DNA from 4 places in the Hymenobacter ruber genome. Region 1 is predicted to be linked to each of the others. Evidence: riboswitches for the same ligand, from Rfam matches in the RefSeq annotation. Region 1 holds a riboswitch; each other region holds the start of a gene.
The links. Region 1 has a riboswitch for S-adenosylmethionine ahead of ACYVM5_RS06780 (O-acetylhomoserine aminocarboxypropyltransferase/cysteine synthase family protein). Riboswitches for the same ligand answer to the same signal wherever they lie in the genome.

Region 1 (7,344 bases):
GCCGCAGGGCCAGCACATCGGCCAGCACCGCCGAGCCGGTGGGGTGCCCGCCGGCCCCCCGCCCGCCCAGAAACTGCGGCCCCGCATATTCCCCTTCCACCACCACGCCGTTGAACTCGTGCTCCACGATGAACAGCGGCGACTCCGGCCCCAGCAGCTGCGGCGTCACCAGGGCGGCCACCCGGCCGTTGGGCAGGCGCTCCACGCTGGCCACCACCTTTACCTTCTGGCCCCGCGCGGCGGCGTAGGCAATATCTGCCGCGCCCACCGCCTCAATGCCCAGGTTCAGCACTTCGTCCGGGTTCAGAAATGCCCCGTAGGCGTGCGCCGCCAGTATCACCGCCTTCGAGCGCGGGTCAAACGCGCCCATGTCCAGCGCCGGGTCGGTTTCGGCGAAGCCCAGCGCCTGGGCCTCGGCCAGCGCCGTGGCGTAGGCGGAGCCCTCCTCGCTCATGCGCGTGAGCACGTAGTTCGACGAGCCGTTGAAAATGCCCCGCACCGCCCGCAGCGGCTCGTGGCTGAAGTAGCTGCTCAGGGTCCGCACCACGGGAATGCTGCCGCACACCGCCGCCTCGTACAGCAGCGCGCCGCCGAACTCCTGCTCCAGCTGCACCAGCTCGGCGAGGTGGCGGGCCAGCATGGCCTTGTTGGCCGTTACCACGCGCCGGCCCTGGCGCAGGGCCGCGCTCACCAGCCGAAATGCCTCGGCCGCATCGTCGATGACTTCCACCAGCACGTCCAGCGTGGGGTCGTGCAGCAGGTCATCGGCGCGGTAAGTGAAGTGCTCGGCGGGCAGCGAACGGGGCTTGGTGGGGTTTTTCACGGCAATGCGCGTGATGGCCAACCCCAGGCCGGGCTGCTGCTGGATAATGTCGTAGAAGCCCTGCCCCACGCAGCCAAAGCCAATCAGGCCCAGGTGCAAGGGGTGTTCAGAATGATTCATTGATAAGTCGTTGCGGATAGCGGGGCACAGCTCCGAACAGGCGAGCTATTTGTACCAGCTATCGGTGTTTTGTGCCTTTGCGAGCAGGCTTGTACTGCCGGGTTGCTGCTTGTACTGTTGCCGGAAGGTTTGTGCCAATGTGCACAGCTTGAAAGTGACTCCAGGCATCGCAATGGCAGTTTGCGAAATTTAATGCACGAACGTGGGCGCGTAGAACAGCTCCAGAAAGTGCGTGATGGCCGCTGTTTCCAGTAAGAAACCATCGTGCCCGTAGCGCGAGTCCAGCTCGCCATACATCGCCCCGGGAATATGGGCCGCCAGCTCCCGCTGCTCCGTTAGCGGAAACAGCACATCGGAAGTAATGCCCAGCACCAGCGTGCGCGCCCCAATGCGGGCCAGGGCCGCCGGCACGCCGCCCCGGTTGCGGCCCAGGTGGTGCGTGTCCATACTCCGGCTCAATGAAACGTAGCTGTAGGCATCGAAGCGCGACACCAGCTTGTCGCCTTGGTAGCGCTGGTAGGTGCTGGCGCGGTGCTCGCGCAGCAGCTCATCGTCGTTGGGGTCGGTCTGGGTTTCGCCGTAGGCCGAGTAGCTGCGGTAGCTGAGCAAGGCAATGGCGCGGGCGGCCCGCAGGCCTTCATCGCCCCCACCGGGCTGGCCGGCAGCATAAGTCGGGTCGGCCTCGATGGCCAGCCGCTGGGCTTCGTTGAAAGCAATTCCCCAGGCTGAATGCCGGGCGTTGGTGGCAATGACCACGAGATGGTCGAACAAATCGGGCCGCTGCACGGCCCACTCCAGCGCCTGCTGCCCGCCCAGCGAGCCGCCAATCAGCGTGTTGATGTCCGTCAGCTCCAGGTCCTGGCGCAGCAGCTCGTGGGCCTGCACCAGGTCCCGGATGCTCAGCAGCGGGAAGCGCTGGAAACGCGCCTGCCCGGTAGCCGGGTCGGCATCGAGCGGGCCGGTGCTGCCGTAGCACGAGCCCAGCACGTTGGCGCACACGATAAACCAGTCGGCGGGGTCGTAGTAGCAGCCCGGGCCCACCAGGCCCGGCCACCAGGCCAGCACGTCAGCGTTGGCCGTGAGGGCGTGGCACACCCACACCACGTTGTCGCGGTCTTCGTTGAGCTGGCCCCAGGTCTGGTAGGCCACGTGCGCCCCGGTCAGGGTTTCGCCGCTTTCCAGCGTCAGGTCGGGCAGTTCAAATACTTGGGTTGGCATAATTCAATACAATAGCACAGCTTCAGAACCAGCGAACCGGCCCGGCGCAATAGTTTCTCACTCCCATATCTCCTCCCATCACGGAAGAGGCCCGGGCCGATGCACTGATTCTAAAGCTGCGATAAAACTCGGCCGCCAGCGAGACTGGCACCGACCCGCCAGGGGTGGCCCGCTGACGGCAATACTTTGGTAGTTGTTAGTGGTGAACGGTTAGTGGTAAGTTGTAGCGGCTGATTGTCATTGACCACTAACCGTTCACCACTAACCACTACCAACTAAGCTTCCAGTGGTTGGGTGTGCTCCAGCTCGGGCTCGCCCACTTCTTCGCCTTCGGTCGGCAGGCTGGCCGTGTTGCCGATGGCATCAAACGCCGCCTGCAAATCGGCCTTGATATCGTCGAAATGCTCGATGCCTACCGACAGGCGCAGCGACGTCGGCGTGACGCCGGCGGCCAGTTGTTCCTCCTCGCTTAGCTGCTGGTGCGTAGTGGCCGAGGGCTGGATGATGAGCGTCTTGGCGTCGCCCACATTGGCCAGGTGGCTGATGAGCTTCAGGTTATCAATGAATTGTGTGGCTGTTTCCTTGGTGCCTTTCACCCGGAACGAGAGTACGCCGCCGAAGCCGCGCTTCAGGTACTTGTTGGCGATGGCGTAGTAGGGGCTGCTGGGCAGGCCGGGGTAGTTCACGCTCTCCACCTGCGGGTGCTCCTCGAGCCAAGTGGCAATTTTGAGGGCGTTTTCCACGGTGCGGTCCACGCGCAGGCTCAGGGTTTCGAGGCCGATGAGCAACTGCCAGGAATTGAACGGGCTGATGGCCGGCCCAAAGTCGCGCAGCCCTTCCACCCGCGCCCGGATGATGAAGGCGATGTTGCCAAACGGCCCGCCCTTGCCAAATACGTCGTTGAAAATCAGGCCGTGGTAGCCGTCGCTCGGCTCCGTGAACTGCGGGAATTTGCCGTTGCCGAAGTCGTAGGTACCGCCGTCCACAATCACGCCGCCCACGCTGGTACCGTGCCCGCCAATCCACTTCGTAGCCGACTCCACCACAATGTGCGCGCCGTGCTCCAGGGGCCGGAACAGGTAGCCGCCCGCCCCAAAGGTGTTGTCCACAATCAGTGGTAAATCATGCTTCTTCGCGATGGCCGCAATAGCTTCAAAATCCGGAATGCTGAAGCTGGGGTTGCCAATGGTTTCCAAATAAATGGCCTTGGTTTTCTCGTCGATATGCTCCTCAAATGAAGCCGGATTGTCGCCATCCGCGAAGCGTACCTCAATGCCCAAGCGCTTGAATGCCACCTTGAACTGGTTGTAGGTGCCGCCGTATAGGTAAGCCGTGCTCACGAAGTTGTCGCCGGCCTGCAGGATGTTGTTGAGGGCAATGAACTGGGCCGCCTGGCCCGAGCCGGTAGCCAGCGCCGCCACGCCGCCTTCGAGGGCCGCCACACGCTGCTCAAACACGTCGGTGGTGGGGTTCATCAGGCGGGTGTAGATGTTGCCGAATTCCTTCAGAGCAAACAGGTTCGCGCCGTGCTCGGCGCTCTTGAACACGTAGCTGGTGGTTTGGAACAGCGGCACGGCGCGGGCCCCGGTGGTGGGGTCGGGCTGCTGGCCGGCGTGGAGTTGGAGGGTTTCGAAGTGTTGGGGCTGAACAGACATGATGGGGTTGGTTTTGAAATTTTGAAAAACCGAAATGACAATTGGAAAAGGTGCGCCGCGGTCCTGAAAAGGCCTTTTTTAGCGCCAAAACTCCCCGAAATAGCCCGTGCTGCCGGCGTGGCCCAAACCCACCGCGAAGGCCCGAAAGCGCACGCGGCAGACCCACGGGGCCACCAAAAAAATCCAGAAGAGTGGGGGGAGGGGTTCTAAGCCGGAATCAGCTTAGCAACAACACGGGCGGCAACAGCACATTCGCATTCGCTGCGAAGTGAGTGCGGCCACGTTACGGCCTGCGGCCGGAACAAAGAAACCCGACCCTACGGCGCACAAAGCAGCCGGAGCAGACGGGCGAAAAAAAGCAGAATGTGAGGGATTTTCCATGGCACTCGAATCATCTGTCCCAGCGCGGCCGGAGCTGCGGTTGGGTAGGAATTGGCACCTTTCGTTTTGCGAAGGTTGCCAGTGGGTCACGGAGCCTAGTCTCTCGCCACTTCTGTATAAAACTTGAAAACTGCCCACCGTTAGCGGGGAGTACCGGGTTGGTAATGCAAAGGTAGAGCAGGATTTTTGAGATGGGCAAGCGAGTGGGCGAAAATATTTTTTCGGCAGCGCCAAAATCGTCTGTCATCCTGAGCGCAGCGAAGGATGACATGCGGTGTAGTCAATACGACCGCCTATTTCACCCCCCCAAACGCAAAAAAGCCACCCTGAAACAGAGTGGCTTTTCTCACCTTTTTTCTGCAAAAAAGTACCTAGAGACTAGGTATGGTCAACACCTGCCCCACTTCGATGTGGTCAGGGTTGTCGCCGATGAGCGCCTTGTTGGCGTCGTATATCTGGTGCCACTTGGCGGCATCGCCGTAGTGGTGCTTGGCTATTTTCGAGAGGGAATCGCCGCTAACAACGGTATACGTGTTGCCGGCTGCTTCGGGTTTGGCGTTGCCAAAAAAATCGGTGCCGCCGGCCGACGGCTTAGCCGCGGGCTCTACGGGCTTTTGCTCGCCTTTGTCGCTGATGAAATCGAAGAGTCCCATGGTTTCGGTGAAGTTAAATGGAGAGATAAATTCTGCCGGAAACGCTTGCGGGCGGGCCGACCGGGTTGCTATACGGACAAGTTTAGGCGGGGTTTCGTTCTAAACTCTTTTGCGTCTGCGTCGTAAGCCGACGAGGCCGCACCCCGTGCGTCATGTTTTCATTCTTTCACCATTACCCTTTGTGCACATGAAACTCCAGTCCCTTTTTTCGCTCCGTTACTTCGCCAGCTTGCTGCTGCTTGTGTCGCTGTTCGCCGCCTCGTGCAGCAACGACAAAGGCAAAGTGGAGGGCGTGAATATGCTGTACGGCACCGATAGCAAGGTGTGGAAAACCGCCAAGGAAACCGATACCGCTGGCGACAAAGTGAAACAAACCGACGCCCAGAAGCAGGAAGAACTGCGCATCTTCGCCAACGGCACCTACAACATGACCGGGGCGAGCGGCGCGGTTTCGGGCAAATATACGTTTGACCAGGCCGGCAAAACCATCACCCTGACGCCCGACGGCGCTACCACCAGCAACACCTTCGCCGTGGAAACGCTGACCGACAAAAAGCTCACGCTGAAGTCGGCCGACGGGGCCGCGCTGATGCTCGAAGCCGAGTAATCTTTTCGGAACTCAGCTAAGAAAAAGCCCCGAACCAGCTTGGTTCGGGGCTTTTTTTGTGGTGCTTACCTGGCGATGCGGTGCGCCGCGCCGGCCGGCCGCTTCGCGAATACTCGCGCCACCCAGCGCGGCAGGAAAATGGTGCCCAGCACCAGATAGAGGTAGTACGTGACCACCCGGTACAGCAGCACCATGAAGCTGGTGAGCGTGGCCGTGCCGATAAACTTGCCGAAAAACGTGGGAAACGCGCCTTCCACAATGCCCGCGCCGCCGGGCGTGATGGCCAGCAGCAGCAGCACTTTGTAGGTGAGGTTGCGGGCGAAAATGAAGAGGAAGGTGTCGGCATCCATCGGCACGAAGGCAGCGATGAGACAGCCGATGACGAGGTAGCGGGCCGTCCAGACGAAGAAGGTGCTGGCCGCTGCCCGCACCCAATAAATGGCGGGGTTGCCGCGTAGCTGGATGGACGCATCCATCATGCCCTGACCGTGCTTGTAGGCGGAGCGCTGCCAGCGCCGCAGCAGCCGGAACGAGAACAGCCGCACCAGCAGCCGCCGCACCGATTTCGGGTTGATGAAAATGGCGTAGAGCATCAGCCCGGCGTAGGCCGTGACGGCCACGTAGCTGATAACAAACGCAATGCGCAGCGTGGCGATGAATGCACCCTGCATGGCCTCATGCGGGTAGAGCCCGGCCCCCGCGATGAGCACTACCAGCGGCACCATGATGACATAGTACAGGTTGTCCATCAGGGCCGTAACCATGATGTAGGCCAGGGATTTGCCCAGCGGAATGCCTTCTTTGTTCAGAATAAACGAAGCCACCGCCGTGCCGCCCACTGCCGAGGGCAGCACGCAGGAGGCGAATTCCCAAATCATAATCACGTCGAGGCTCTGGCGGTAGTTCAGCTCGCGCTCGGCAATGTGCCGGATGCGGTAGATGTAGCCAAAATCGCGGGCCAGCAGCACCCCCAGCGTCACGAGCAGCCACTCCCAACGGGCGTGGGCCAGGGGAGTGAGGTCGCCGGGCTTGTAGCTGCGCCAGAACATAAACCCCACCACGCTCAGGCCAATCACGACGGGCAGAATGAGCCGCGAGGGCTGCAAGCGCTGCAAAAAATGCGCGTCGTCTTCGGGCAGGGGAGCGAGGGGTTTATCGGTCATCGAAGGAAATAAAGCAGCCCGGCAAAAGTAGGCGGTAGCGGGCCGGCGACTGATTAAAAAGACATTAAGCTGATATGAAAAACGTCATGCCGGGACAAGCTCAGCATGACGTTTTTCAGTAATAAACCACAGTGCCAGACTAGGGGCGGCCGCCGGGGCTGCCGGCCGGCACTGTGCCGTTGGGCGTGCTGGTGCCGGGCGAAGGCGCATTGGCTGGCGCATTAACCGGGTTGCCGACCGGGGCCGGAGCTTGACGATTGGTCGTATCGGCCGGTTGGGCCGTGGCAGGGCGCAGGCCGGGGTAGCCACCGGGGCGCTGGCGGCCGGTGCTGTCAGCCGCCGACTTGCCCGAAGTGCTATCGGCCGGCGCAGTGCGCTGCTGGCCGGGGTAGCCGCCAGGACGGGCACCTGCGCCGGCCGGAGCCGCGCCAGGGGCAGCGCCCGGATAACCACCGGGGCGGGCTGCGCCTGCGGGCGCACCGGCCGGGGCACCCGTGGGGCGAGCGCCGCCCCCGGGAGCACCGCCACCACCGCCGGGAGCGCCACCGCCGCCGCCCATGTCGCCACCGCCTTCGCCGCCGCCTTTCAGGTCGTCGTTGTTGATGCTCTTGCCGCGGCGGGTGGGCGGGGCCACCGTCAGCTTGCCGATGCGGTAGCTGATGTTCACCTTAAAGCTCATGTTGTGCAGCACATTGTTGCTGGCCTGGTCGATGAGCGGCGACAC
Region 2 (7,344 bases), 750 kb from region 1:
CCCCGAACGTGCCCAGCACGTCGCTGGTTTGCGGTCCGTTTTCCTGCGAGAGTACGCGAACTAAGTTTTTATCGACCAGCAGTTGACCTTGCTCGGTGCTCACATCGAAGCGGAAGGCAGGCGTTTCGGCAAAGCCCAGCCGGATGGTGCTGAAACCGCCGTCGAGGTTCACCTGACGGAAGTTGGCGCCCATGTCGCGCACCACAAAATCGGGGCAGTAGCGCAGGGCCATGTCGAGGGCTTCGTCGAGTTTTTCGATGGTGAAGCGCGAGTAGCCCGACGAGCCGCGCAGGTTGCGCACGGTGCCCAGGGCCACGTCGCCGTACTTGCTGTGCACGGTCAGGTCCTGCACCGTTCCAATGTCCACGTCCGAATAATTGTTGCGCAGGTCCACCGTCGTGCCCGTGTCGAGGCGCAGCTGGGCGTAGCTGGCATCAATGCTGGCGCGGCTGGCGAAGGCAATGCGGCAGTCGCCGTTGCCGATGCGGATGAGGTTGCGGGGGCCTTCGAGGCGGGCGGTGCGCAGGGTGCCGTATTCCACGGCCAGCTCGGTGGGGCCGCTTACATCGCCAGCCAGGGTCACTTCGCCGAAGTTGTTGTAGATTTTCAGGGCAGTGGTGCGGGGCAGCCACACGGTGTAATTCACCTCGTAGCGGCAGCCACCGGCCCGGCCGCGCAGCGCGGGGCCAAACTGCGTGCTCACGGCCACGCCGCCGGTTTTGGCGTCGTAATCAAGCCACTGCACGCCCAGCGCATCAAGAATCTGGCGGGCGCCGGCGTCGCTCTCCGAGCGCGCCACCAGCTCGGCATCCACCTTTATTTCCTTCTTATTCCAGGTATTGATTTGCACCCGGCCGTAGCGCGTATCGAGCGAAAACGGACGGCCGGTTTTCGGCACCACGTAGCTGCGCACCAAGTGGCGGCGCTGCTCTACCTGCAGGCTGGCGCTGCCCTGCCCGTCGGTTTGGTCCACCAGCGGGTTCTGCTGCGCCTGGGGTTGCAGCTGATTCTGTTGCTCGGGTTCCGGCTCCGGACCAAACAAAGCAGCTTCGGCGCGGCGCGCTTCGGGGGCAAGAATATTGATGGCCACGCCGTGGCCCACCACTACCCAACGGGTCTGGCGGTCCTGCGCCTGAACGCTGCGCGGGCTCAACAGGCCCAGCAGCCCGCCGCACAGCACCAACAGGCGGCCCATTCGGAAGCCCATGTCATGGTTCATTCGGCCTGGCGCCGGCTATCGGCCAGCACGTAAGAGCTATTGTTGGGCGCGGCCTGGGCGTTGTTGCCGAGGTTCAGCTGCCGGTCCAGAATATCGAGGCGGATTTGCAGGTTGCGGTTCATGGCCGTGAGCACGGCATCGGGCTGCGGGTGGTGCAGCAGTTGCTGCTTGAGCTCGCGGTAGCTGGAATCGAGCGAAACCAGCTCGTGCTGCCAGTCGGCGTTCATGGCGGCCATGCCGGGGCCACTCAGCTGGCTCAGCTCGGTTTGGCGGCGGGCCAGTTGGTTGGTGTAGTAGGCTTCCATACCGCGCACGGCCCGTACCAGCTGGCTATCGGCCCCGGTGGTGTGCTCGGCGGCGGTGAGAGAAAGCGGGTTACCGCCCTGATATAGGGCCGCGTCGGGTTCATTGGCGGCGCTGCCGAGCGTGGCGACCGGCGCGGCAGCCGCGGCCGTTTCGGGCGCGGCACTGCGAGACTTCCAGGCTTCGCTGGCCCCGGCGGCGAACACCAGCAGGGCCAGAGCGGCCGCTACGCCGTAGCGCTGAAACCAGCGGAGACGAGCTTCGGGCTGAGCAACGGGAACCACAACGGCCACGGGTGCCACAAACGGCACTTCCACAGCCTCGGCCACGCGCATGGCCGGGATTTGGGGCGCGGGCGTGGCGGCGTTGAGCTGCTCCTCCAGCGCGGCCCAGAGGTCGGGGCGCGGCTCGTGGGTGTCGAAATCGGCGCGGTGCCGCTCGACGAAGGTTTCAAGGGAATTATTTTTCTTGGTATCCATGAATGAGTAGCAGACGCACGGTTCGTCCAGGTTCAGGGCGGGCCACGGGGCTATACGAAAACCGCGGCCGGGCGAAAACGGATGAAGGGTAGTGAACGGTTAAACGACTAGTGATAACGGATAAAAACTTAGCTAAGGCCGCGCTGGGCGGCTAATTCGCGCAGCCGAACCCGTGCCCGGCTGTACTGCGATTTGGAAGTAGATTCGGAAATGCCCAGGATGCCGGCGATTTCGAGGTGGTCGTAGCCCTCCAGCAAATACAGGCTGAGCACCACGCGGTAGCCGTCGGGCAGCTCCTGAATGCAGCGGCGCAGCACGTCGGCGCGGTAGTGCATATCGGCCTCGTCCTCGGGCGAGTGCGCGGCGGATTCGGCGGGTTCTTCGTGGTGCTGCTCGCCCAGCGGCACCAGCGCCAGCCGCCGCTGCCGCAGGCAGTTGATGCTTTTGTTCACCACAATGCGCTTCAGCCAGGCCCCGAACGACGAGTCGCCCTTATAGCCGCTCAACTCCCGAAAAGCACTCAGAAACGACTCCTGAAGCACATCTTCGGCCTCGGCATAGTCGCCGGTGATGCGCAGGGCGGCGTTGAACATGGCCTTGGAATAGCGCCGGTAAATTTCGGCCTGGGCCTGGCGGTCGTTGAGGCGGCAGCGCTCCACCAGTGGGGCGTTGATGTCGACGTAGGCGGAGTGGGCTAGGGCTTCCATGCAGAAAACGGGGTATTAGAAGTGCTTAAGCAACCCATAGACCACGCGGCAGGTTCAGGGGTTGCACGGCAAATTACGCGGCGAATGCACGGCCGCCAAACCTTTTGCGCAGCCGGCAGTTTCATCTCCGCGAAACAAAATTTTGGCATTTCGCATTTTCGTCCTTTACATTTGCCCAGCAACCCTCGTTTGGGGCGCTATTCATTTTTATACAGAGGCGCGGAGAGACAGGCTCGACGAAACGCCGGCAACCCCCATCCGTTGGAACGGTGCCAAGTCCTGACATATAAAAACGCCGTGAGCACATCCACCAATCCCCGCCTGCACTCCGCCACCCTCGCCGCTTCGCGCCGAATGTGCTGTTGCATGTGCTGTTCTCTGGCCGCTATGCCGGGGAAGATTGCTGGTTGTTGAACTAGGGCTTCTCTTCCGGCGGCCGTTGCGACGGCCACCCCGCTATCCCTTTTGTGGTGATTGATTCATTGCGCGACGCGTAGCGGGTTTTTGCGGCCTCCACGGCCCAGTTTGGTTTTTTCTGCGGAGAAAAACTCCCCTTCCCATCATGGCATTACCCCTTGAAAGTCAGGTTGCTGACCTGCGCCGCTACCTGCCCGAGTGCTCAGTACCAGAAACGCTGGCCCTGCTGGCCGACCACTTCCCCGGCCGCGTCTCGTTTTCCACCTCCTTCGGCCTGGAGGACCAGATACTCACACATTTCATCTTCGAAAACGACCTGCCCATCCGGGTGTTCACGCTCGATACGGGCCGCAATTTCCAGGAGACTTATTCGACCTGGAACAAGACCTTGCTGCGTTACGAAAAGCCCATCGAAGTCTTCGCCCCCAACGGCGCGGCCATTGAGGAGCTGACCCGCCAAAAAGGCCCCAACAGCTTCTACGAGAGCATTGAGAACCGGAAAGAGTGCTGCAACATCCGCAAGGTGGAGCCGCTGACGCGGGCGCTGGCCGGCCAGCAGGTGTGGGTAACGGGTATCCGCGCCGAGCAATCGCAGAACCGCCAGACCATGCACCCCGCTGAGTGGGATGCCGGCCACGGGCTCATCAAAGTGCACCCGCTCTTCGGCTGGGCCTGGGCCGAGTGCGTGGCCTTTGCGCAGGCCAATGGCATTCCGGTTAATCCGCTGCATAACAAAGGATTCGTGAGCATCGGCTGCGCGCCTTGTACCCGCGCCATTGCGCCGGGCGAGGACTTCCGCGCCGGCCGCTGGTGGTGGGAAGATGCCGCTGCCAAGGAGTGCGGCCTGCACGCCACCGCCGCCCACCAGGGCCTCGACCCGGTGGTGGAGCAATTGCTAGGCTAGGCCCGAACCGATGCGCCAGCGGCAAGTCTGCTGGCACTATTTTCTTCCCCAAAGGCACCGCGTGCGGGCCTTATCCCACCCACCTCTTCCGGTTTTTCAATTTCGTCCGATTTTTTCGGACCATGACTTCCTATGCCAATGCCAACCGCTGCTTATCTCGATTACCTCGACCGTCTGGAGGCCGAAGCTATTCATATCCTACGTGAAGTGGCCGGGCAGTTCGAGCGGCCTGCACTTTTGTTTTCCGGCGGCAAAGATTCCATTGCCCTCACCCGACTGGCCGAAAAAGCCTTCCGTCCGGGCCGGTTCCCGTTTCCGCTGGTGCACATTGATACGGGCCACAACTTCGAGGAAATCATCAACTACCGCGATGAGCTGGCAGCGCACCTGGGCGAGAAACTGATTGTGCGCCGGGTGGAGGATACCATTCGGGAGCGCGGCTTGCATGAGCCGGGCGGCAAATACCCCAGCCGCAACCCACTCCAAACCTACACGCTACTCGACGTGATTGAGGAATTCGAGTTCGACGCCTGCATCGGCGGGGCGCGGCGCGATGAAGAGAAGGCCCGCGCCAAGGAGCGCATCTTTTCGGTGCGCGACGACTTCGGCCAATGGGACCCCAAGCGCCAGCGGCCGGAGCTCTGGAACATCTACAACGGCCGCATCCAGAAGGGCGAAAACGTGCGCGTGTTCCCCATCTCAAACTGGACCGAGCTGGACGTGTGGAACTACATCCAGCGCGAAAATATCAAGCTGCCAGACATTTACTTCTCGCACGAGCGCCAGTGCGTGGTGCTGCCCAGCGGCCAGCTCCTGGGTTTCAGCGAACACCTGAACCTGGACGAAACCGACGAAATCGTGAACCGCCGCGTGCGCTTCCGCACCGTGGGCGACTCCACCTGCACTGCTGCCGTGGAAAGCGACGCTTCTTCCGTGGACGACATCATCCAGGACCTGTTGCTGGCCAAAGTGAGCGAGCGTGGGGCGACGCGGCTGGATGACAACCTCTCCGAAACGGGGATGGAAGACCGGAAGCGCAACGGGTATTTCTAAGGTTGGTGCTTGGTTTCCGGTGCTTGGTGCTTGGCTGTTCTAATGCCACACAAAGCCCCGGATTATCAACCGAGCGCCAGAAACCAAGCACTAAAAACCAAGCACCAAAAATGGACCTTCTCCGATTTATCACCTGCGGCAGTGTTGACGATGGCAAAAGCACGCTCATTGGCCGTCTGCTTTATGACAGCGACTCCGTTTCCCTTGATGTACTGGCAACGCTGGAAAAGCGCCGCGCCACCACCGGCGGCGATGTTGATTTGGCGCTGCTAACCGATGGCCTGAAGGCTGAGCGCGAGCAGGGTATCACCATCGACGTAGCCCACAAATACTTCACCACGCCGCGCCGCAAGTTCATCATCACCGACGCGCCGGGCCACGTGCAGTACACCCGCAACATGGTGACCGGCGCGAGCAATGCCGACCTCGCCATTGTGCTCGTGGATGCCCGCCAGGGCGTAATTGAGCAGACCCGGCGGCACACGCTGCTGGCCTCGCTGCTGGGTATTCAGCACTTCGTGCTAGCCGTGAACAAGATGGATTTGGTGGGCCACGAGGAAGTTGTTTTCCGCAACATCGTGGCCGATTATCAAGCTATTGCCGAGCAGTTGCGGTTGCCGAATGTGGTAGCCATTCCGCTCAGCGCGCTCAACGGCGACAACGTGGTGCGCCGCTCGAACTGCTTGCCTTGGTACCAGGGTCCCAGCCTGCTGGAACACCTCGAAAGCGTGCCGGCCGCCATTGATGCCAACCCGAATGAGCCCCGCTTTCAGGTGCAATATGTGATTCGGCCCCAGACGGAGGAATTGCCCGACTACCGGGGCTACGCCGGCCGGATTCAGAGCGGTACTTACCAGGCTGGCGACCGGGTGCGCATCTGGCCTTCGGGCTTGGAAACGGTGATTGAGGCCATTGAGGTGAACCAGCAGGAAGTGGCCGCCGCCAGCGCCCCACAAGGTGTGGTGCTGCGCCTGCGCGACGACGTGGACGTGAGCCGGGGCGATACCATCGTGCCCACCGCCGCCCATCCGGCCGTGGTGCGCGAGCTGGAAGCCACCCTGTGCTGGATGGATGAGCGGCCCCTGCGTGCCGGCCGCAAGCTGCTGGTGCAGCACCACGCGGCTATGGTGAAGGCAGCCGTGACCACCATCCTGCAAAAAACCAACATCGAAACCTTCGAAAGTCAGGGCACCGACGAAGCCCGGCTGAACGACATCGTGCGGGTACGCCTCAAAACCGCCCTACCCCTGGTGGTGGACGAGTACCGCCAGAACCGCGTGACGGGCGCCTTCATCCTCGTCGATGAGCAGACCGGCGCAACCCTCGCCGCCGGCCTTGTCGCCGCCACCGACCCCGAGTATTTCACGGACGAAGTGCTGGCCGAAGCGGCTTTTTCCATCTAGCATTTGATACCCATCATGGCTGATTCCCCTCTTTTCCTGCCTCGCCTGACCGTTGTAGGGGCCGGGCCCGGCGACCCGGACCTCCTGACCCTGCGCGGCGCCAAAGCCCTGGCTGCGGCCGATGTGGTGCTGTATGATGCGCTGGCGAATGATGCGCTGCTGGCTCACGTTCGGCCCGGTGTGCCACTGATTTTCGTGGGCAAGCGCAGCGGTTTTAAGGCTTATACCCAGGAAGGCATCAACGACCTGATTGTGCAGCAAGCCTACCGCCACGGCCACGTCGTGCGGCTGAAGGGTGGTGACCCGTTCGTATTTGGGCGGGGCCGCGAGGAAATGCTCTATGCCGAAGCCCACGGGCTGGCTGCGGACTACGTGCCGGGTATCAGCAGCGCGGTGGCGGCGGCGGGCAGCGTGGGCATTCCGGCCACGCACCGTGGCCTGAGCGAAGGATTTCGGGTGCTGACGGCTACCACCGCCGACGACCAGCTTTCCACCGCGTTGCTCGAAGCCGCTCAGACGCCCAGCGTCACCACCATCATTCTAATGGGAATGAGCCGGTTGCCGGAAATCGTAGCACTTTTTGCCCGCTACGGTGGAGCTGCGGTTCCGGCAGCCATTATCCAAAATGGCACCCTGCCCACGGCCCGCGTGGCGGCCGGCACCGTGGCCAATATCGCCGAACGGGCCAGCACCGCCGGCCTGGGCGCACCGGCCGTGATTGTGCTGGGCGAGGTGGTGCGGCTGATGAAGCAACCAGCTACAGAAGCGGCTGAAGTGCCTGCAGAGCTGCTCCCGGAACTGTTGAATTACGCGAAAGTGGCTTAGGCACAACTGCGTCCTTGAGTCTCCCCTATTGTAC
Region 3 (7,344 bases), 340 kb from region 1:
AGTCGGCCCCGCGGTCCACTTTGTGCTTCAAAAACTTAATATCGGAAGCGTAGTTGGGCGCTTCAAAGTGTTTTTCGGGGTAGCCGGCCGTGCCGATGCAGAAGTTGGTGGCCCAGGTATCGTCCTGTTCCTCATCCAGGTACTCGCCCTTGTTCAGGTTGGCTACCTGGCCGATGAGGTCGCAGGCGTAGGCGTGCCCGTCGGGCTCGGGCTTGAAGTGGCCTTCGGATTTGATGGGGTCGCCGCGCAGAGCCAGAATGGAATCGATGCCCAGAAAGTGCAGGTCAATCAGCGCGTTTTCGGTTTCTTCTTTTGTGAAGCCGCCGCAAATGAGGTGGGGCACGGTGTCCACGTCGAAGCGGTTTTTGATGGCCGCGCAAATGCCCACGGTGCCGGGGCGGCGGCGCACGGTTTTCTTCTCCAGCAGGCCGTTGGGATGGTGGCGGTACACGTACTCTTCGCGGTGATAGGTCACGTCGATGAACGGCGGCTTGAACTCCATCAGCGGCTCGATATTGGAGAAGAGCGTGTGGATGTTTTCGCCCTTTTTGGGCGGCAGCACCTCAAACGAGAAGAGGGTTTTGCCGTTGGCCTGGGCGAGGTGGTCGGTAACTTTCATGGATAGTAGCGCGGACTTTTAGTCCGCGCCTGGAAGCGTGAGGTCGGTAATTCAGGAGTCGTTCAGGCGCGGACTAAAAGTCCGCGCTACTTCTTCGGCTCATAGTTCAGGTTGGGCATCAGCCAGCGCTCCAGCTCGGCCAGCGGCATATGCTTGCGCTGCGCGATGTCAGCCACTTGGTCTACGCCAATGCGGCCGAGTCCGAAGTAGCGCGAATCCGGATGCGCGTAGTACATCCCGCTCACCGATGAAGCCGGGTACATGGCTAAGTTTTCGGTGAGGGAAATGCCGGTTTTGCCTTCCGCATCCAGCAGTTGGAAGAGGGTGATTTTCTCGGTGTGGTCGGGGCAGCCGGGGTAGCCGGGGGCCGGGCGCACGCCGCGGTACTTCTCCTGAATGAGGTCGTCGCCTGAGAGGTGCTCGTCGGGCGCGTAGCCCCAGAACTCGCGGCGCACCCGCTCGTGCAGGCGCTCGGCGAAGGCTTCGGCCAGGCGGTCGGCCAGCGCCTTCACCATGATGCTGGAGTAATCGTCGTGGTCGGCGTCGTACTGCTCAATCAGCTTTTCGATGCCGATGCCGGCCGTCACGGCGAAACCGCCCAGGTAGTCGGCGCGGCCGGTTTCCTTCGGCGCGAGGAAATCGGAGAAGGCGAGGTTGGGGATTTTCGGACCCTTTTCGCCCTGCTGGCGCAACGTGAAAAACTCGGTAGCTACCGTCTCGCGCGTGTCGTCGGCGTAGATTTCGATGGTGTCGTAATCCTTGGTATTGGCCGGCCAGAAGCCCAGCACGGCGCGGGCGGTGAGCAGATTGCCATCAATGATTTGGGCGAGCATAGTCTGCGCGTCTTCAAACAATTTGGTGGCCGCTTCGCCCAGGTTTTCGTCTTCGAGGATGCGCGGGTAGCGGCCCTTCAGCTCCCAGGTGTGGAAGAAGGGCGTCCAGTCGATGTATTGGGCCAGCTCGGCGAGGTCGTAGTCTTCGAGCACTTTGGTGCCGAGGAAGCTGGGCTTAGTAATTGAAACCGTGTTCCAGTCCGATTTGAAGCCATTTTCACGGGCGACTTCAATGGTCAGGTAGTTCTTCTCGCGCTGGCGGCTGGCGTAGTCGGCGCGCAGGGCGGCGTAATCGTCGGCCACGGTCTGCGCATAGGCTTTTTCACCCGAGCCGAGCAGGCCCGCCGCCACGCCTACACTGCGCGAGGCATCGTTGACGTGTACTACCGCGCCGCTATAGGAGGGCGCGATTTTCACGGCCGTGTGCAGGCGCGAGGTGGTAGCGCCACCGATGAGCAGCGGCACTTTCATACCGCGCTTTTCCATGGCCTGGGCCACGTACACCATCTCATCAAGGCTAGGGGTGATGAGGCCGGAGAGGCCAATAACGTCCACGTTTTGCGCTTGCGCTTCGTCGAGAATCTTTTCCAGCGGCACCATCACGCCAAGGTCCACGATATCGAAGTTGTTGCAGGCCAGCACCACGCCCACGATGTTCTTGCCGATGTCGTGCACGTCGCCTTTCACCGTCGCCATCAGGATTTTGCCGGCCGTCTGGCGGTCCGAGCCCTGCTTGTCGGCCAGCAGGTATGGCTCCAGATAGGCCACGGCTTTCTTCATCACGCGGGCCGATTTCACCACCTGCGGCAGGAACATTTTGCCGGCTCCAAACAGGTCGCCCACCACGTTCATGCCGGCCATTAGCGGGCCTTCAATCACATCCAGCGGGCGGGCCAGCTCCTGGCGGGCGGCCTCGGTGTCTTCGTCAATAAATTCGGTGATGCCCTTCACCAGCGCGTGCGACAGGCGCTCCTGCACCGGCAGGCTGCGCCACTCGTCGGCTTTTACTTCAGCCTTGTCCTTCTGCTTCACCGTGTCGGCAAATTCTACGAGGCGCTCGGTGGCGTCGGCGCGGCGGTTCAGGAGCACGTCTTCGGCCAGCTCCAGCAGGTGGGGTTCGATTTCATCGTACACGCCGAGCTGGCCGGGGTTTACGATGCCCATGTCCAGGCCGGCTTTGATAGCGTGGTAGAGGAAGGCCGTGTGCATGGCCTCGCGCACCACGTCGTTGCCGCGGAACGAGAAGCTGATGTTGCTGATGCCGCCACTGGTAAGCGCGCCGGGCAGGTTGGCCTTAATCCAACGCACGGCTTCGATGAAGTCGAGGGCGTAGTTGCGGTGCTCGTCCATGCCCGTGCCCACGGTCAGGATATTGGGGTCGAAAATGATGTCGGATGGGTCGAAGCCCACTTCCTTCACCAAAATATCGTAGCTACGCTGGCAGATTTCAATGCGGCGTTCCAGTGAGTCGGCCTGGCCGTTTTCGTCGAAGGCCATCACCACCACAGCAGCCCCGTACTGGCGCACCGTGTGGGCGCGCTCGCGGAAGGCCTCTTCGCCTTCTTTCAGCGAAATCGAGTTCACGATGCTCTTGCCCTGCACGCATTTCAGGCCGGCTTCGAGCACGCTCCACTTCGAGGAATCAATCATGACGGGCACCCGCGCAATGTCGGGCTCCGAGGCAATGAGGTGCAGAAAAGTCGTCATCACTTGCTCCGAATCGAGCATGCCCTCGTCCATGTTGATGTCGAGCACCTGCGCGCCTTCTTCCACCTGCAGGCGGGCCACGGCCAGGGCTTCTTCATAAGCACCCGTGCGGATGAGGCGGGCGAAGGCGCGCGAGCCGGTCACGTTGCAGCGCTCGCCCACGTTCACGAATAGGCTTTCCTCTTTGATGGTAAACGGCTCCAGACCGCTTAGGCGCGTGGAGGGAATCTGCTCGGTGGGCAGCTGGCGGGGCTGGTATTTCTCGGCCAGCTTGCTCAATTCGGCGATGTGCTGGGGCGTGGTGCCGCAACAGCCGCCCACCACCGTCACGATGCCTTCCTTCAAGTATTCTTCCACCAGCGCGGCAAATTCCTGGGCCGATTCGTCGTAGCCGCCGAAGGCGTTGGGCAGGCCGGCGTTGGGGTAGGCCGAAATATGCACGTCGGAAATGCGGCTCAGCTCCTGCACGTACTGGCGGAGCTGGTCGGCCCCGAGGGCGCAGTTCAGGCCCACGCTCAGCAGCGGCAGGTGGCGGATGCTGTTCCAGAAAGCCTCCACCGTCTGGCCGCTAAGGGTGCGGCCCGAGGCGTCGGTGATGGTGCCCGAAATCATGACGGGCACCACGCGGCCACCTTCGTCGAAGAACTTCTGCACCGCATAAAGTGCGGCTTTGGCGTTCAGCGTGTCGAAGATGGTTTCGATGAGTAGCGTATCCACGCCGCCATCCACGAGGCCGCGCACTTGCTCCAGATAGGCGGTGGCCAGCTCATCAAAGGTCACGGCGCGGAAGCCGGGACGGTTGACGTCGGGCGAAAGCGAGGCGGTACGGTTGGTGGGGCCCACGGCGCCGGCCACGAAGCGCGGGCGCTCGGGCGTGGCGTACTCGTCGGCAGCCTCGCGGGCCAGGCGGGCCGACTCGTAGTTCAGCTCATACACCACGTGCTCCAGGCCGTAGTCGGCCTGCGCGATGGTGGTGCCTGAGAAGGTGTTGGTTTCCACCATATCGGCCCCGGCGGCGAAATATTCGGCGTGGATTCCTTTGATAATATCAGGCCGGGTGAGGCTCAGCAGGTCGTTGTTGCCGCGCAGGGGCTTGGGGTGGTCGGCGAAGCGGGTGCCGCGAAAATCCTCTTCGGTCAGCGGGTGGCGCTGAATCATAGTGCCCATCGCGCCGTCGAGAATCAACAGGCGCTGGCGGAGCAGTTCGGGAAGAGGAGAGGGGGCGGCGAGGGTGGCAGTGGACATTTCTTTCGGATTCGGTATAGCAGCGTACAAGCGCGTATCCAGAAAGAAACCCGTGCGGGGAAGCACAGTTCCGGCTGTCATCTTCTTTCACCAAAAACGGCGGTGAAACGGGAGTTGGCACCTACTCGCGGTAGGTTGCCAAGACGTCATCGGGCCCGTTCCCTCGGTCTTTCTGGATAGCAGCGTAGGGCGAAGATACAACGGAATGGGGCTTGTAGCGCAAGCGGAAGCAGGGGCTATAAAAGTCCCACCGGGCCGGCTGCGCAGTACCGGGCCAGGAAGGCGGCGGCGGGCACAACAGGCGGGTGGCTGGCTTTTCGCCGATGGTGCGCTGCGGTATCGATTTGCCAAACCGCGTCGTTACTTGTTCTCAACCACGAGCATTTGCCTCCCCTGTATGAACGAACGAATCCGCATCCGCGAGCAGAAAACTTTGTCCGACGACTGGTTTACCCTGCGCAAAATCACCTTCGACTACCAACGCAAAAACGGTACCTGGGAAACCCAGTCGCGCGAGGCCTACGACCGGGGCAACGGGGCGGTAATCCTGCTCCACGACCCCGCCACCGACCACGTCATCCTCACCCGGCAGTTCCGCCTGCCCACCTTCGTGAACGGCAACCCCACGGGCATGCTCATCGAAGCCTGCGCCGGCCTGCTCGATGATGACCACCCGGACACGGCCATCATCCGCGAAACGGAGGAGGAAACCGGCTACCGCCTCACCCACGTCGAGAAGGTGATGGAGGCCTACATGAGCCCCGGTTCGGTCACGGAGCGCCTGTTTTTTTACCTGGCCGAATACTCGGCGGCCACCGAGCAGCACGCCGGTGGCGGCATTGAGGAAGAGGAAATCGAAGTGCTCGAAATGCCCCTGCAAGCAGCTCTTGCCATGGTGAAAACCGGCGAAATCCAGGACGGCAAGACCATTATGCTGCTGCAACACCTGCGGCTGCGGCAGCTGCTGGCGTAGGGCGGAAGCCCAGGTTTTTAGGTCTTTGGAAGCCAGTCGACCGGAGGTGCCATGCCGAGCACAAGCTAAATCATGTGCTACAACCTACAGCCCCCACGCCGGCCACACGCTGCCTGCCGCAAACACGGCCGGCTCCGGCGGCAGCTCCAGAAACGCGGTGGCCCCTACCAGTCCCAGCATGTCGCCGGAGCCGCCCACGCGGAGCGGGGTGGCCAGGCGGCGGCCCTCCGCGTTCACGGTCAGGCGCACGGGCACGAAGTGCGTGAGCTGGGGCTTGAAGGTGATATCGACCGTGAGCACGGCCGGCAGCGGAGCTTCAATAACAGCATTTTCGGCCGCGCCTTCGGGCTGCTGCACGGCGCGCAGCCAAGGCCGCACGTAGCGGCAGGCCGTGATGAAGGTGGACACCGGATTGCCGGGCAGCCCGAACACCACCGGCCCGCCGGCCCGCGCCCCAAACCAGAGCGGCTTGCCGGGCCGCTGCTGCACTTCGTGGAAGATTTCTTCAACGTGCAGTTCACGCAGCAGGCCCGGCAGGTGGTCGGCGCGGCCCTTGCTCACGGCTCCGCTCAGCACCACGGCATCAAAGCCCGCCGCCAGAATATTGGTAAGGCCCACGCGCAGCTCTTCCACGTTATCGGAGAGGTGAAACAGCGAAACATCGGCCCCGTCCTGGGTAAATAGCGCTTGCAGGGCATACACATTGGAGCGCCGAATCTGGTGCGCCAGCGGCGTAGCGCCGATGCCCACCAGCTCGTCGCCGGTGCTCACCACGGCCACGCGGGCGTTGCGCAGCACGGCTATTTCGGCCGCGCCCACGGTGGCGGCCACGGCCAGCTCGGCGGGGCCGAGGCGCGTGCCGGGGCATAGCAGGGCATCGCCGGCGCGGCGGTCGGCGGCTTGGTGGTGGATGTTGACGCCGGGCGCATCGGGCGGCGGAATCTGGATGCGGGCGCGGTTGTCGTGCAGCAAAATGTCCTCGTAGCGCACCACCACATCGGCCCCGGCGGGCAGCACCGCGCCGGTCATCACCTCCACGGCCTGCCGCGGGCTGGGTAGCGGGCGGGCGGGCTCGCCGGCGTATTGGGTGTGGGCGAGGTCGAATTCCGTCTGGCCGCCCGCCCACGCCGCGTGGCTCACCGCAATGCCGTCCATCGCCACGCGGTTGAAGGGTGGGAAGTCGCGGTCGGCCACGAGGGTTTCGGCCAAGATGCGGCCGGCGGCGTGGGGCAGGGCCACGGTTTCAGCGGGCAGCGGGCGGGCGGTGGCGAGGACGCGGGCGGTGGCTTCGGCGGGGGTGAGCATGGGAGGGAGTTAAGCGTTAAATACGAACGTCATGCAGAGCGCAGCGAAGCATCTTTACCTCAATACTAATCCAATCGCAAGGATTTACTACTGCGGTAAAGATGCTTCGCTGCGCTCTGCATGACGTTCTGGGGATGACGTTCTGCCAGCACAGCCGCCCTACGGAATCAGCCGGTCTTCGCGCAGCTTCGCAAATAAATCAAAGAACGAGTCCTCCGTGCTCTGAAACACGGTGAAGCCGCGCTTGCGGCTATTGGCCATATCGGTCATCACCTCAATGGGCCGGCCCAGGTCCAAATCCGTGTGCCAGGGCGAGGCCAGGCGGCTCAAATCAGCCTCGGCCAGTCCATTCTTCGTGGCGATTTCGCGCCACAGTTCGGCATCGCCGGCCATTTCGGCTTCGAGCGGGTGAATGCTGCCATCGAAGCCCACGGCCTCCACGCCGAACCACCCGGCCAGGCGGCCCCACAGCTGGCTCCAGCGGAAAACGTCGCCGTTCACCACGTTGTAAGCTTCGTTGCGGGCGGCCTCGGTGGTGGCGGCCCACACCAATTGCTTGGCGATAACGCGGGCATCGGTCACGTCCGACAGCCCGTCCCACTGCGCCTGCGAACCGGGCCAGCGGAAGGGCCGCCCCGTGGCCTTGCAAATGCTGGCGTACA
Region 4 (7,344 bases), on a different contig from region 1:
CAGGCTCAGCAGGCCCAGCGCGAAAAGGTGCTTCATAGAGAAACTTCGGGTGAGTGAAAATGGATTTCGCGCGAAGGACACGGCGGCGTGAGCAACGTTGCCTGACGCGAAGGCGAAAGTAGCGCGGACTTTGTAGTCCGCGGCTCGCTGCGCTACGGCGAATGCGAAAACGCAGAATATCTGGGCGATGGCAGTCGGTAATCATTCGCTGCGGGGCAGCGAGCCGCGGACTACAAAGTCCGCGCTACAAGCCCTACCGTAGCTTTGCATCCCCACCAACCCACCAATGAATGCGACTCACGCACTACGCCACCCCACTTTTCTGCACCTTTTTCACCTTTAACGCCCTCGCGCAAAGCACCCCGGCCGACAGCACCCGTGCCCTGAACGAAGTCACCGTTTACGGCACCCGCCTCGACCAGGTAGCCGGCCAGACCGGCCGCTACGTGACCGTAGTGCCCGGCCGCGCGCTCAGCCAGTACCCGGTGGCCTCGCTCGACGACTTGCTGCGTCTGCTGCCGGCCATCGAGATGCAAAGCCGGGGCAACTTCGGCACCCAGGCCGACATTACCCTGCGCGGCTCCACCTTCAACCAGGTGCTGATTCTGCTGGATGGCATGCGGCTGAACGACCCGCTCACGGGCCACTTCGCGGGCTACCTACCTATTACGCCGGCCGAAATTGAACAGATTGAAGTGGTGCGCGGCCCCGGCGCGGCCCTCTACGGCCCCGATGCCGTGGGCGGTTTCGTCAACATCGTCACCAAAACATTTGCGGCCACCCACCGGCCCGATGGCGTGGAAATCGGCGGCACGTTTATGGCTGGCGAGTACGATTTGAAAACCACCAACGCGGGCTTTTATGGCCAGGACAAAGGACTGCGCCTGGCCGGCGGCATCCTCAACAACACCGCCAGTGGCCAGCTGCTGAACCTTCCCGGCGGCCTGCGCAACGATTTCAAGCTAAACACCTATTCGCTTTCGGGCGCTTACCAAATCAGCCCCAAATTCAGCGCCGCCGCCCGCGCCAGCTTCGACCGGCGCGACTACAACGCCCAGAACTTCTATACCACCAATGCCGGCGACCGCGCCCGCGAAACCACCTCGCGCGACTGGTACCAGGGCCAGCTGCGCTACGAATGGAGCGCCCGCGCCCGCACCGAATTGCAGCTGGTGGGCACCAGCAGCACCGACTACTACGTGTACACGCCTACCTCGGCGGCCAGCGACCACCTCATGCACTACCTCAACGTGCAGGGCCAGCACCAGCTGCGCTTTTCCGACAAGGTGCAGTTGACCCTGGGCGGCCAGGCCGACCGCCGCAGCGTGCGCAGCAACGACCGGGGCGACCACGCCGTGTGGCACCAGGGCGCATTTGCCGTGGCCGGCCTCATGCCCACCGCCGGCCTGAACCTGACCGCCGCCCTGCGCCTCGACCACGACCGGGCCTATGGCACCGAAGTGCTGCCCCAGCTCACGGCCAGCCAGTTGCTGGGCGAGAAGCTGACCGTGCGCGCCGCCGTGGGCCGCGCTATCCGGGCGGCGAATTTTACCGAGCAGTACAACTCGGCCATCCGGCCCGGCATCGTGCCTAACGGCTTCAACGTGGGCAACCCCGGCCTCGAAGCCGAGCGCACCTGGAGCTACGAAGGCGGCTTGGACTTCCACCCGCTGCCGGCCCTCGTGCTGCGCGGCACCTACTTCAACCGCTACGGCCGCAACCTGATTGACTACGTGGCCACGCCCGGCACCGAAGTGCAGGCCGGCAGCGGCTTCACCAACCTGAACCCGGCCAGCACCTATCGCTACGCCCAGAACCTGTTTGCCGTGAGCACGCAGGGCCTCGAATTTGAAGCCAGCACCCGCGCCCAGCTCAGCCAAGGCCTGCGCCTCGAAGGCAGCGTGGGCTACACCTACACTCACCTGAACGTGGACGGCAGCATCGTGTCGCAATACCTGAGCAACGTGGCCCGGCAGCTCATCAGCGGCAATCTGAGCCTGGTACACCGCCGTTTCACGGCCAGTCTGGGCGGGGTGTATAAGCAGCGTGCCAGCCAGAACACCGTGCCCAGCGCTGCCGTGAACGACGCCCAGCTCACCCCTGACTACGTGGTCATCAACGGCCGCCTCGACGTGGCGCTGCTGCCCGAGCGCCTGTGGGTGGTGGGCCAGGCCCAGAACTTATTCGATGCGAAATACTCCGACCTGCTGGGGGCCCAGATGCCCGGCCGCTGGCTGATGGCCGGTGTGCGCGTGGCCCTGCGGAAATAACGGCCTTTGGTGTAAAGCCTCACCCCCGACCCCTCTCCATAAGGGAGAGAGAAGCCCGCCGACAATGTTCAAGAAAGCCCTGACTCAATCGAGTCAGGGCCTTTTTTGCTTTATGAGGAAGGCATTATAGCGCCGTTGCAACTCCCCTCTCCCAGTGGAGAGGAGCCGGGGGTGAGGTTTCGCGTTAGAGCTTTTGGCCCGTCCGGCCTTACCTTTGCCCCATCAATTCCTCCTCCCGGAAGGATTGTTTTTATACAGAGGCGCTGAGAGACAGGCTCGACGACGCGCCGGCAACCACCCGCAACCGCGGCCCGGTGCCAATTCCTGACCATATAAAAACAACTGCCGTGCCTGCCGTTTCCGCTGCTTCGATTGCTTTTTCTGGTGTTTTTCGTGCCCGTTTGTTATCAATGGGCCGGATGTTTGCGGGCTGTTGTTGCTGTTGATTTCGGGCAGTAGCGCCGCGTAGCTGAGGCTACGGCCGGCGCGGTTTCATTCCTTTTTACGGGCTTTTTGCTTTGCGGCATGGCCGCTCCGGGTGGAGCGGTGGCGTGGCGCGTTTCCATCTGTTATGTTGAAAAAATCACTGGAGCTGCTCCGCACGGAAGCCGCCGAAACGGGGGCGAACACCCTCAAACGCAGCCTGAACGGCGTGAGCCTGATTGCCATCGGCATCGGGGTCATCATTGGGGCGGGCCTGTTCTCGCTCACCGGCATCGCGGCGGCCAATAACGCGGGGCCGGCCGTTACCATTTCCTTCATCGTGGCAGCCGTGGGCTGTGCTTTTTCCGCGCTGTGCTATGCCGAGTTTGCGGCGCTGGTGCCTGTTTCGGGCTCGGCCTACACCTATTCGTATGCCACCATGGGCGAGCTGTTCGCCTGGATTATCGGCTGGGACTTGGTGCTCGAATACTCGGTGGGCGCGGCCACGGTGGCCATCAGCTGGTCGCAGTACCTCATCAAATTTCTCGGGAAGTACGGGCTGCACATTCCGGCGCGACTGGTGATGTCGCCGTTTGAGTCGGCTACGCTGGCGGATGGCAGTACCGTGAGCGGCTACGTGAATGTGCCGGCCATGCTCATTGTGCTGGCCATCACGGCCATCGTCACGCGCGGCACCAAAGGCTCGGCGTGGTTCAATGCGCTGGTGGTGGCCCTGAAGGTGGCCGTGGTGCTGGTGTTTATCGCGCTGGGCTGGCGCTACATCGACCCTGCCAATTACCAACCCTACATCCCGGCCAATACGGGCACCTTCGGCGAGTTCGGGCTGAGTGGGATTCTGCGCGGGGCGGGCGTTATCTTCTTCGTTTTCATCGGCTTCGACATTGTGGCCACCATGGCGCAGGAAACCAAGAACCCGCAACGGAACATGCCCATTGGCATCCTTGGCTCGCTGGCGGTGTGCACGGTGCTGTTCGTGCTGTTCGGGCACGTGCTGACCGGTTTGGCCAACTACACGGAGTTCAAAAACAGCGCCGCGCCGGTGGCCATTGCCATCGAGAAAACGCCCTACGCCTGGCTGTCCTCGGCCGTGATTCTGGCCATTCTGGTGGGCTACACGTCGGTTATTCTAGTCGATTTGCTGGGGCAGTCGCGAGTGTTTTTCTCGATGTCGCGCGATGGACTGCTGCCCCCGGTGTTCTCGCGGCTGCACCCCAAGTTCAACACGCCGTTTCAGTCCAGCCTGTTGCTGGGCTCGTTCATTGCGTTGTTTGCGGGCTTCGTGCCCATCTCGGTAGTGGGCGAAATGACGAGCATCGGCACTCTGCTGGCCTTCGTGATGGTGTGCCTCGGCGTGCTCATCATGCGCCGCACCAACCCCGATGCGCCGCGCTCGTTCCGCACGCCCTGGGTGCCGGTGGTGCCCATCCTCGGCATCGTGGTGTGCCTGGTGATGATGGCCTCGCTGCCCTGGGAAACGTGGCTGCGCCTGGTGGTGTGGCTGGCGCTGGGCATGGTTATCTACTTCGGCTACGGGAAGAAAAATAGCAAGCTGCGGCTGACGCAGGAGGAAGTTAAGAGTTAAGGGCGTCTGTCATCCTGAGCGTAGCGAAGGACCTTATCACGCTTGAGCGGCTTCATGCAGGCGTGTTGCCAACGTGATAAGGTCCTTCGCTGCGCTCAGGATGACAGACGCTTCTAACGCATAGCCCTCAATGCGTGGTCAGACCGTTGGCGTCCAGCTCTTCATCATCGCGCACGCGGCTGAGGTCGCCTTCCAGGTCAATTTCACCCTCCGCAGCGGTGGGAGTGAGGGGGCGCTGCTTGTACACGTCCACGGCCCCGCAGCGGTCGAGGACAGCGCGGGCCTGCTCGGCTTCTGCGGGCGTGTTGGTTTCGATGGTGACTACTGCGTGCTCGGGGCCGGTGGCGGCAATGTGCGCCTGGGCATCATCGAGCTGACTGCCGCTGAACAGGTCCGTGAAAAACCGCGTCACGCTTTCGCGGAAGGGCTCGGCGGGCGCGCCGGCATCGGGCAGGTTTTGGGCTTGCAGGGTTTGCTGGGTGGCGATGCTGATGCTGCCAGGAGCAAGACCAGCGGTCTGCGCCTGCGTGGCGGCAAACTCCGCTTCGGAGGCGCTGGTAAATAAACCGACGATGATACGGGCCATAGATGATAGGGGAGGGTGTGCCGGTTCTACGGCGGCCCGGGCGGCCGGTTGTGGGGCAGAAGTGCCCGTTCGGCCAGCACTGGGGAGCCGTTGCATAATTTCAGCTAACCATCATCCCCGGCCCAATACCTTTGCCATTGCACTTCCCGCCGAACTTTTACCCCCATTCAAGGAGTTGGCGGCTGAATTCCTGCGCTTGCCCATGAACCCCACTCAATACCCCGGCCTGATACCTTCGTACGAACACGAGCGCCTCGCGGCCCTGCAGCCCTACCAGGTGCTGGGCACGCCGGGGCAGGAGGTGTTCAATGATTTTGTGAGCATCGTGGCCAAGCTCTTCGACATGCCCATTGCCCTGGTGAGCCTGGTGCGGGCCGACGACGTGGTGTTCATCGGCAATGAGGGCCTGCCCGAAGCCCTGGTGGTGAACCGCGAAGACAGCATGTGCTCAGTGGCCATCCTTAGCGACGGCCTCACCGAATACCGCGACATCGCGACTGCGCCCTGCGCCCTCGTCAACCCCTTTGTGGCGCAGAAAATGAACCTCGGCTTCTACGCCGGGCAGGCCCTGCGCACCCCCAACGGGATGGCCGTTGGCAGCCTCTGCGTCATGGACCGCCGCCCCCGCCAGCTCACCCCCTCGGAGGGCCTCCTGCTAAAGGACCTGGCCCAGGTGGCCCAGACGCTGCTGCGCCTGCAGGCCGCCCTGGCCGCCGGCTTTACCGTGCCCGCCGCCCTGCCCACTCGTCTCGATGCCACCGTGCAGCAGTCGCTCACCCGTCTGGCCACCCTGGCCGAGTTGAACGAGTGGGAAACGGCCAACACCGATGAAGCCCACCAATACGCCGAGTCGCGCCTCGACGAAGCCCGCTACCTGGCCCAGACGCTGTACCGCGAGTTGCGGGCGGTGCTGGCTGGGGTGGGGAAGTAAGTCTTTCGTGGAAACCGCGTAATTTGGGGTGATAACGCTACTTGGCCGGCCATGAATACGCTGCCATTGGCCGCTGCTTAAGAAGCTGCGGCTGCCTGTTGTCAGGGCATTTGCTTCCTTAATCATCCATTCAGCTTGAAAGGTGCATTATGATGAAACGTATAGCTTCTTTCCTGCTTGCAGTAGCCACAATGAGCTTCGGCTGGTCTGCTCAGGCCCAAACAGCCCCGGCATCTCATCTCGGCACGCCGCCGGTAAAAGCAATGTCCCACCCCAAAGGCGCGGCGGCTAAGCGCACGGCATACCAGGCGCCCTTCAAAGTGGATACTGCCGCTCTCCGCCGTTCCGGCCGCCCCGCCGACGGAATACGTATTCGTATCCAGCCAAAGAAATAGGAGTCCTGAGCCCCCGTTACTGAGCGTGGGGGTATCAGTGCTTTGCGCGGTTGGTAATTGCTGTACACCCCTAAACCGACCTTTTTCACGGTTATCTTTGTTGATTCCCTACGCCGAAAGCACTTCGGCGCAGCCCCAAAATCAACCCGAATTCCGTGATAGTTTGCATTGCCGAAAAGCCCAGCGTGGCCCGTGAAATCGCCACCGTGCTGGGCGCCACCCGCCGCATGGACGGCTACATGGAAGGCAACGGCTACCAGGTGACCTGGACCTTCGGCCACTTCTGCCAACTCAAGGAGCCCGACGACTACCAGCCCGAGTGGAAGCGCTGGAGCCTGCACAACCTGCCCATGATTCCGGACTCGTTCGGCATCAAGCTCATGCGCCGCGACGAGGGCGTGGTGAAGCAGTTTCACACCATCAAGAAGCTGGTGGACGAGGCCACCGAGGTCATAAACTGCGGCGACGCCGGGCAGGAAGGGGAGGTGATTCAGCGCTGGGTATTGATGGAGGCCAAGTGCCGCAAGCCCGTGAAGCGCCTCTGGATTTCGTCGCTCACCGAGGAGGCCATCCGGCAAGGCTTCCAGAACCTGCGCGAGGCAAAGGAATTCGACTCTTTATATCAAGCCGGCAAGAGCCGCGCCGTGGGCGACTGGCTGCTGGGCCTGAACGCCACGCGCCTCTTCACCCTCAAATACACCACCTACCAGGACAAACAGCTCCTGAGCATCGGGCGGGTGCAAACGCCCACGCTGGCCCTGCTGGTGGAGCGCTGGCACGAAATCCAGAACTTCCGCCCCGAGCCCTACTGGGTGCTAAAAACCGAGTACCGGGGCACCCTATTCAGCCACATGGCGTCGCCGGACAAAGCCAAGGATGCCGACGCCGCGCCCGATACCAAGAGCCGCCTGCGCGCCCTGGGCTATTTCGTGACCGAAGAGGAAGCGAAAGAAGCCCTCGAAGCGGTGCGCCCTGCCCCGTTGCGCGTCACGGATGTGGAAATTAAAAAAGGTCGCGAATCGCCGCCGCGCCTGTTCGATTTGACCTCGTTGCAGGTGCAGTGCAACAACCAGCTCGGTTTGTCTGCGGAAGACACGCTAAAAATTGTGCAGGGCCTTTACGAGAAGAAGGCGGTG

Region 2: linked by a shared signal. The riboswitch ahead of ACYVM5_RS03705 (phosphoadenosine phosphosulfate reductase family protein) and the one ahead of ACYVM5_RS06780 (O-acetylhomoserine aminocarboxypropyltransferase/cysteine synthase family protein) in region 1 are both predicted to bind S-adenosylmethionine.
Region 3: linked by a shared signal. The riboswitch ahead of metH (methionine synthase) and the one ahead of ACYVM5_RS06780 (O-acetylhomoserine aminocarboxypropyltransferase/cysteine synthase family protein) in region 1 are both predicted to bind S-adenosylmethionine.
Region 4: linked by a shared signal. The riboswitch ahead of ACYVM5_RS20225 (amino acid permease) and the one ahead of ACYVM5_RS06780 (O-acetylhomoserine aminocarboxypropyltransferase/cysteine synthase family protein) in region 1 are both predicted to bind S-adenosylmethionine.

Annotation. Positions count from the first base shown of each region.
Region 1 covers NZ_BAAGQX010000002.1:1,455,769-1,463,112, reverse strand. Annotated here, with positions in the region: gene ACYVM5_RS06790 (homoserine dehydrogenase) at 1-943, opposite strand, end outside; gene ACYVM5_RS06785 (homoserine O-acetyltransferase family protein) at 1,133-2,161, opposite strand; gene ACYVM5_RS06780 (O-acetylhomoserine aminocarboxypropyltransferase/cysteine synthase family protein) at 2,437-3,816, opposite strand; SAM riboswitch class I at 4,205-4,320, opposite strand; gene ACYVM5_RS06775 (LysM peptidoglycan-binding domain-containing protein) at 4,569-4,850, opposite strand; gene ACYVM5_RS06770 (hypothetical protein) at 5,038-5,457, shown strand; gene ACYVM5_RS06765 (lysylphosphatidylglycerol synthase transmembrane domain-containing protein) at 5,523-6,620, opposite strand; gene ACYVM5_RS06760 (TonB-dependent receptor domain-containing protein) at 6,760-7,344, opposite strand, start outside.
Region 2 covers NZ_BAAGQX010000002.1:709,746-717,089, forward strand. Annotated here, with positions in the region: gene ACYVM5_RS03690 (hypothetical protein) at 1-1,219, opposite strand, end outside; gene ACYVM5_RS03695 (hypothetical protein) at 1,216-2,001, opposite strand; gene ACYVM5_RS03700 (RNA polymerase sigma factor) at 2,130-2,708, opposite strand; SAM riboswitch class I at 2,913-3,001, shown strand; gene ACYVM5_RS03705 (phosphoadenosine phosphosulfate reductase family protein) at 3,271-4,029, shown strand; gene cysD (sulfate adenylyltransferase subunit CysD) at 4,168-5,082, shown strand; gene ACYVM5_RS03715 (sulfate adenylyltransferase subunit 1) at 5,193-6,485, shown strand; gene cobA (uroporphyrinogen-III C-methyltransferase) at 6,501-7,310, shown strand.
Region 3 covers NZ_BAAGQX010000002.1:1,119,265-1,126,608, reverse strand. Annotated here, with positions in the region: gene metF (methylenetetrahydrofolate reductase) at 1-619, opposite strand, end outside; gene metH (methionine synthase) at 706-4,404, opposite strand; SAM riboswitch class I at 4,479-4,587, opposite strand; gene nudK (NUDIX hydrolase) at 4,802-5,377, shown strand; gene ACYVM5_RS05400 (molybdopterin molybdotransferase MoeA) at 5,462-6,682, opposite strand; gene ACYVM5_RS05395 (SDR family oxidoreductase) at 6,842-7,344, opposite strand, start outside.
Region 4 covers NZ_BAAGQX010000004.1:2,258,505-2,265,848, reverse strand. Annotated here, with positions in the region: gene ACYVM5_RS20235 (M1 family aminopeptidase) at 1-36, opposite strand, end outside; gene ACYVM5_RS20230 (TonB-dependent receptor plug domain-containing protein) at 291-2,270, shown strand; SAM riboswitch class I at 2,518-2,609, shown strand; gene ACYVM5_RS20225 (amino acid permease) at 2,842-4,296, shown strand; gene ACYVM5_RS20220 (hypothetical protein) at 4,424-4,882, opposite strand; gene ACYVM5_RS20215 (hypothetical protein) at 5,085-5,813, shown strand; gene ACYVM5_RS20210 (type IA DNA topoisomerase) at 6,364-7,344, shown strand, end outside.